DNA from 2 places in the Photobacterium sp. GB-210 genome. Region 1 is predicted to be linked to the other one. Evidence: predicted binding sites of a transcription regulator. Region 1 holds the regulator's gene; the other holds the start of a gene.
The links. Region 1 encodes CRP, which controls carbon source genes, mostly activating them, when cyclic AMP is high. Its sites were predicted from a motif close to TGTGANNNNNNTCACA; they were not measured.
Positions count from the first base shown of each region.

Region 2: a site for CRP is predicted at 1,804-1,819, ahead of cdd (cytidine deaminase). Genes of this name have one in related genera too.

Region 1 is NZ_PYNU01000010.1:95,632-99,326, reverse strand. Features, by position in the region: gene C9J38_RS13250 (OsmC family protein) at 47-451, opposite strand; gene crp (cAMP-activated global transcriptional regulator CRP) at 831-1,463, shown strand; gene C9J38_RS13240 (hypothetical protein) at 1,654-1,836, shown strand; gene C9J38_RS13235 (DUF1338 domain-containing protein) at 1,890-2,678, opposite strand; gene astD (succinylglutamate-semialdehyde dehydrogenase) at 2,723-3,695, opposite strand, start outside.
Region 2 is NZ_PYNU01000021.1:64,212-67,906, reverse strand. Features, by position in the region: gene C9J38_RS17895 (hypothetical protein) at 29-550, shown strand; gene C9J38_RS17890 (CidA/LrgA family protein) at 676-1,020, shown strand; gene C9J38_RS17885 (CidB/LrgB family autolysis modulator) at 1,017-1,700, shown strand; gene cdd (cytidine deaminase) at 1,929-2,816, shown strand; gene C9J38_RS17875 (DMT family transporter) at 2,966-3,695, shown strand, end outside.

The sequences.
Region 1 (3,695 bases):
GAAAAAAGGTTGGCACAAACACCAACCTTTTTCATCTCAATCATTATTAAGCAGTGATGATTTCATACGAATGAGTCAACTTAACCTTTTCACCAATCATCAAGCATACAGAGCAATATTTCTCTAAAGAATCAGCAATGGTGTTAGCCACTAAGGTTTCATTTAAATCAAAACCTGAAACAATAAAATGCAAATTGGCTGCGGTAAATAAACGTGGCGCTTGCTCTCGACGCTCAGCTGAAATAAGAACCTCACAACCCACAATATTTTGCGCTTGGGATTGTAAACCACTGACAACATCTACTGAGCTACACCCTCCCGCCGCCATTAATACCAATTCCATTGGACTTGGAGCTTTATCCCCTCCATTACCATCCATGACTACACTATGACCGGAGCTAGATTGACCTAAAAAAGTCATATCTTCTACCCATTTTACTCGGGACTGCATCGCTTAATCCTTATTCAAACGCCCAATAATTGTCTCTAGTCTTATTGATTAAATAATGAATGTAAATCCTAATTCTCCGCCTTAATAACAACTTTTTCCCTCTCTAAAAATCGTCGTAATAATCTTTACTTATCGCACCACTTAAAATTATCTCGCCGCATTGTGATCCTGTGCACAGTTATCCATATGAAATGAACGAATCTACTAGATCAATATCAAGAAAAAGGCGCAGAAAAAGGATACACTCTAACTTATTCAAGTTAGCTTGCAGCCCAGCGGCTGAATGGATACCCTATCAGTAGGCAGTTTTTTTTCTCGTGATAAAAGTTAGAAAAGAAACCAATGCTGTTGGGCAACAAATGCAGAGGAAGTTAGTAATATGGTTCCAGGTAAACCGCAAACAGATCCAACTTTAGAGTGGTTTCTTTCCCATTGTCATATTCACAAGTACCCATCGAAAAGTACGCTGATCCACGCAGGTGAGAAAGCAGAAACGTTGTACTACATTGTGAAGGGTTCTGTTGCTGTACTAATCAAGGATGAAGAAGGTAAGGAAATGATCCTTTCTTACCTAAACCAAGGTGACTTTATTGGTGAGCTTGGCTTATTCGAAGAAGATCAAGAGCGTACTGCTTGGGTTCGTGCGAAAAGTCCTTGTGAAGTAGCAGAAATTTCATTCAAAAAATTCCGTCAGTTAATTCAGGTTAACCCTGATATTCTGATGCGCTTATCTGCTCAAATGGCAAGTCGCCTACAAGTGACAAGCCAGAAAGTAGGTGATTTGGCATTCTTAGACGTTACAGGTCGTATCGCACAGACATTGCTAAATCTTGCAAAACAACCAGATGCAATGACGCACCCTGATGGCATGCAGATTAAGATCACTCGTCAAGAAATCGGTCAAATTGTTGGCTGTTCTCGTGAAACAGTGGGTCGTATTCTGAAAATGCTTGAAGAGCAGAACCTAATCTCTGCTCACGGTAAGACGATTGTTGTTTACGGTACGCGTTAATTTTTAACGTCTTTAACCGTACGAAAAAAGCCGCACACTGTTGCGGCTTTTTTATTTCTTATTGATTAATAATCCCCCCCCATAAATACCTTTAAAAAGTGTGTCATTAATGCCATTAATTAACTTGTATTGCTCAAATTAAATGCTAAATTCAAGCAATGAATGGACTTCATCTTTTTTTGGTTTTTATATGGATATTGAACGTTTTGCCCCGAATAGCTACACCACTGTACCTGGCGCTATCGCTCCTCAACCTACAACTATTGAGATGACAGGCTTTAGTGACCGTCGTTGTTATTTAGAACAGCAAACAGGTTTACGTCGCTGTCCTGTTGAAGACAGTGGTATTTGGGGATCGCCCCTCGATAATTAACAGATTTAAAAAAGCAGCCGATTGGCTGCTTTTTATTGCATTGTTTACACTGTTCAAGAGTTATAAGTACTTTCAAAGATCTTATCTGCCGAAGCTTCTACAAACCCGGTATAAATCTCACCATCTGGCTGTAAATAACGTTTAGCAAACTCATAAAATCCGCCAGAGACCAACATCTCACCATCAGAAAACGTGACCATGACTTTATCAGCCATGGTTGCTGATTGCTCTAACATCACAGTAGGATCGCCTTTTACCGCACCTCCCGCCTGATTAATGTCAAAACCACTTGATTCGAGAAAATGGTTCACTTCAGAAATTTCATTAAATTGCTCAAGCTGATTAATATCAACAGTAAAATGATTAGCACCAAAACCATGCGCTGCCACCCACCCTGCATATTCACTTTCTGCATTTAAAAACTGATAACTATCACGGCTTAATTGCCATGGTTTACCTTGAGAAAGAAAAGCAGGATCAGCAAAATAAGCATCATCAACTTGATCGACAAGCTGACGTACTTCTGTTTGTAACTCTGTTGAACATAATCCTAATTGCAGTTCACTAATAAATACTTTAGGCGCAGCGGGATCGGGATGTTCAAAGTGCTCTGCATATAACTTTTTCGCTTTGAAATGATATCGACCTTTGGGTTTATAACCTACCGCAATAAATGGAGCCGCTAATCTTGCTAAACCACATTTAGGTAGTGCAAAGGTACGCAACGCAATATGATCATTTCTAAGTGGCGCATCTTCGGTAAGTAATTGCCGAATATTCAGCGCTGAAGGGCATAATCGCTGAGTATAATCTTGCCATAACGCGGTAAATAATTGTTCCATGCTGCACAATCCTTACTGTAAGTAATACAGTGAACCTATTAGTCTCAGAGTGAAATACCCGGAGATAACTGCTCAGGTAAGCATGTTGCCTCACCTTCCATTGATGCCATTGGGTAAGCACAATAATCAGCAGCGTAGTAAGCACTTGGGCGTAAATTACCAGATGCTCCTGGGCCACCAAACGGTGCATCTCCACTCGCTCCCGTTAACTGGCGATTACGATTTACAATCCCCGCGCGAATATGATCAATAAAATATTGCCATTCACTATCATCGGTTGATACAAGCCCGGCTGATAAGCCATAACGGGTGTCGTTCGCAAGACACACGGCTTGAGCAAGATCTTGATAACGCACTACCTGCAATAATGGGCCAAAGTATTCTTCATCGGGTAAATTTTCGATATTCGTAACATCAACGATCCCAGGTGTAACCACCGCTCCCTGTCCGCGCTTTGCCTCTACCAATACTTCGCCACCAAGCGATACTAATTGTCGTTGAGTTTGCACAATATTGTCTGCGGCTTGGCGGGAGATTTGAGGCCCCATAAACGGCGCAGGCTCGGCAAATGGTCCATCGACCACAATCGCTTTGGTTGCTTCCACTAAAGCTGCCAACAACGCATCCCCTTCGCTACCCAAGGGTAAGTATAGTCGGCGAGCACAAGTACACCGTTGTCCTGCGCTGATAAAAGCAGATTGTAAAATGGTATAAACGGTAGCATTGAGATCACCATAAGCATTGGAGATCACCATCGGGTTATTCCCCCCCATTTCTAATGCCAGCATCTTGCCCGGTTGACCTGCAAATTGGCGATGTAGAATATGCCCAGTATTGGCACTGCCCGTAAATAATAAACCATCAATATCTTTTGAAGCGGCGAGTGCCTCTCCAGTTGGGCGAGCTCCCTGCACAAGATTAATAACCCCATCAGGTAATCCGGCTTGTTGCCAGAGTTTCATTACAACTTCAGCTGTTTTAGGCGTTAATTCAGAAGGTTTGAATACCACCGTATTA
Region 2 (3,695 bases), on a different contig from region 1:
GAGATCTATTAAGCGTTAGGTGTGCACTATGACAACACAAACCCTATTGAAATGTTATAGCTACGACAAAATAGATTTTTTTCCTGAAAAGCATCTATTGATATGGAAAGATCATACGCAAACGTTATTAACGCGAGAAGAATCTCGGTTATTAGAAGTGTTATGTCTCTGCGCTGGAGAAGTGATTGGAGCCGATTCACTCTACCGTAAAACGTTTACATCATTAGATGCGTTTGAAGAAACCAGTGATCACAATTATGACTTGAACTTACTACTGGTATCACTTACAGGGAAGTTACAATGTAACGGAGTAATGGCGATACCTATCCATGTTGTGCCTCACTATGGCTTTCGTGTCCCATTACCTTCGAAAACATCACGTCGACTGCCTTTTACTACCCGTCCTTGCCCTCGTGCTACCCCCTCTAAAAAAAAGCCATTGTTATTCAATAAGGCATGGTTTAAGTATGTGGTAATTGATTTTATTTGGCTAAAAGTGACGATTCTTTTGACACTTGCCGCGCTCATTGGTCTATTTTTGTGGAATTAAGCATCAATAAATATCACGCGATCTACATTTTTTAACGAATTATCTAAATAATGCTCTTTTTTGTGTGACAAATAACATGTTTATTTGTATGATAAATAAAATTTTCTAGCATTACTTTTTTTACTATGGATTACATTCGATCTTTTGCCATTGTTATGTTTTGCTTTTTACTTGGTCAAGGCATACAACATCTGACTCATTTGCCGATCCCTGGCAGTATTATTGGCTTGTTTTTACTGTTCTTTGGCCTCGTTACTGGCATATGCAAAACAAAATGGGTCGATAAAACCTGTAATTTACTCATCAAACACATGGCATTGCTATTCGTGCCTGTTGGAGTTGGCTTAATAAACTACCTTGGTTTAATTAAGCACAATGCAACTATCATCTTTGCGAGCACATTAGGCAGCACATTAATTGTATTGCTTGTGATCGGCCTTGCGCTTCATCATAAGGAAAAAGAGTCATGATCTGGTTAGTTGCAACGCTAGTGGTATTTTACAGCATGCGCTATTTAGCAATAAAGATTCGTAATCCACTTTTTAATCCATTGCTCATTTCGCTGATTATTTTAATCGCTGCACTGCATTGGTTACAGGTGCCGTATGAAACCTACTTTGCAGATAACGAAATAATTAACTATTTGTTAGGTCCTGCGGTAGTGGCCTTAGCCTTACCTTTATATCAGCAACTGCCTTTAATTAAGCGTAAGTGGAAAACAATTTTAAGTGCCTGTTTTGTTGGTAGTATCTTGTCGATGACATTTGGTACCTCCATTGCGTTTTTAATGGGTGCTGATGCTCAACTTGCAGCCAGTATTTTACCAAAATCTATTACCACACCACTTGCGATGGCCGCTTCTCAACAAATTGGCGGGATTCCTGCGATTACAGCAGCAATGGTGATTATTGTTGGTCTATTTGGTGCGGTGTTAGGTTATCCAGTGATGAAACTGGTCCGTATTTACCATCCGTTAGCAAAAGGGTTAACGATTGGTACGGTATCTCATGCTTTAGGTACAGCAAAAGCTGTCGAAGAAAATTATCAAGAAGGGGCATTTAGCTCATTAGCGTTAGTGATCTGTGGGATCATGACAACGTTACTCGCTCCCATCATGTTCCCTATTTTAGAACACCTGTTTTTCCACTAAGTTATTCCTATCTAATGTTATGAGCTTAAACACTAATTCTTATTAGTTTTAAGTTCATAATGTTTTGATAACTATTTATTACAGGAAAAATTACATTTACATGTGTGAGTTCGCTCTCGATAATGTATACCAACCTACACTATCATTATTAATGTGATTCAAATCACACTTGATTAATGGCAATTAACTTAGAATGTTTCTCCATCAACAATACGGAGTAACACACCAATGCACGCAAAAGTTATGGATGCATTAGGTCAATTACCTAAAGAGCTTGCATCAGCTTTACGACCAATTATTGAAGATAAAGATTTTGATTCAACAATTAGTCCTGAACAATTTGAACAGTTAGTTTCCCAAACTAATTTATCTGATACTGATCTTCGTCTTGCTCTCCTTCCTGTTGCTGCTGCTTACGCTGTTGTTCCTATTTCTAATTTCTATGTTGGTGCTATTGTTCGTGGTACATCTGGTCGCCTATATTTCGGTGCAAATATGGAATTTGTAGGCGCAAGTATGGCGTGTACGATCCATGCTGAGCAATCTGCAATTAGCCATGCTTGGATCAAAGGTGAAACAGGCATTAAAGACGTAACGATTAACTACAGCCCTTGCGGTCACTGTCGTCAGTTCATGAATGAATTGAATACGGCGCAAGATTTAGTTATTCAACTTCCTGAACGTCAGCCAATGACACTGCAACAATACCTGCCTGAATCTTTCGGCCCTGCTGATCTTGGTATTAAAGATGCGCTATTAAGCGACATTAATAATGGTATTACGATTGCTGAGCAATCAGAGCTTGCTGTTGCTGCTTGTGATGCTGCAAACCGCTCTCATGCCCCGTACTCTAAGAACTTCAGTGGTGTTGCATTAAAGGCTAAAGATGGTCGTGTTTTTGTGGGTATGTATGCTGAAAATGCAGCATTTAACCCAAGCCTTCCACCGCTGCAAGTTGCGCTAATCAACATGAATATGTCAGGTTACAAACTATCTGAATTAGTTGAAGCGGCATTAGTAGAAAGTGCAGAAAGCCTAATCAGTCAATTAGCGCGTACTCAAGCACTACTAGAAGCACTAAATCCTGATATTCAAATGACTTATGTTGCTTACTAATCGTTAGTGCTAGCAACATCTGTTGATGTAAGACCGCCATAATAGGCGGTTTTTTATTGCCTATTGCATTCAACACAATCAGTTATATTGGCTATCTAAAAACAAAAGCGTATTATCTCGCTATGCTTTTTTGACGAAACCAATTTTTAATGTCTGATTCACATACCCCAGTTCATAACCCAGTCCAAGGTGCCGGATGGATGCTTTCTGCAGGCCTTGCCTTTGCGATTGTAAATAGCCTTGCACAATTTCTCAGTATTAAGCTCCATGTCTCTTCAACTACTTTTGCGTTAATCCAATACTTTGTTGCACTGGTGGCTATGCTGCCATGGCTGAGAACCATGGGTATTCGCCGTTCACTAAAGACAGAGCAATTCTTCCAGCACTGTTTCCGTGTCTTTCTTGCGGTGATTGGTATCCAACTCTGGCTATGGGCACTTGCCTATCCTGTTCCTATTTGGCAAGGCATTGCACTGCTTATGACTTCACCGTTATTTGCAACTATTGGCTCAGGTGTATTACTAAAAGAGAAAGTTGGCGCTGCACGTTGGTGCGCAACGCTTGCTGGCTTTATTGGTGCAATGATCATTTTAGAGCCGTGGTCTGATTCATTTAGTATTGCGACATTATTACCTGTCGGCGCTGCGGTTTTCTGGGCGGGTTATTCTCTGATGGTGAAAAAGCAATCTACTACAGAATCACCAACCACTGTTGTGATGTATTTACTTATTCTGATCACGCCATTTAACTTGTTACTGGCTCTACCTGATTTTACTATGCCAACAGGCGGCACAACATGGGCATTAATCATCGCTGCTGGTCTGTTAACCGCACTGGCACAATGGGCGATTGCTAAAGCCTATGCCGTCGCTGATGCGT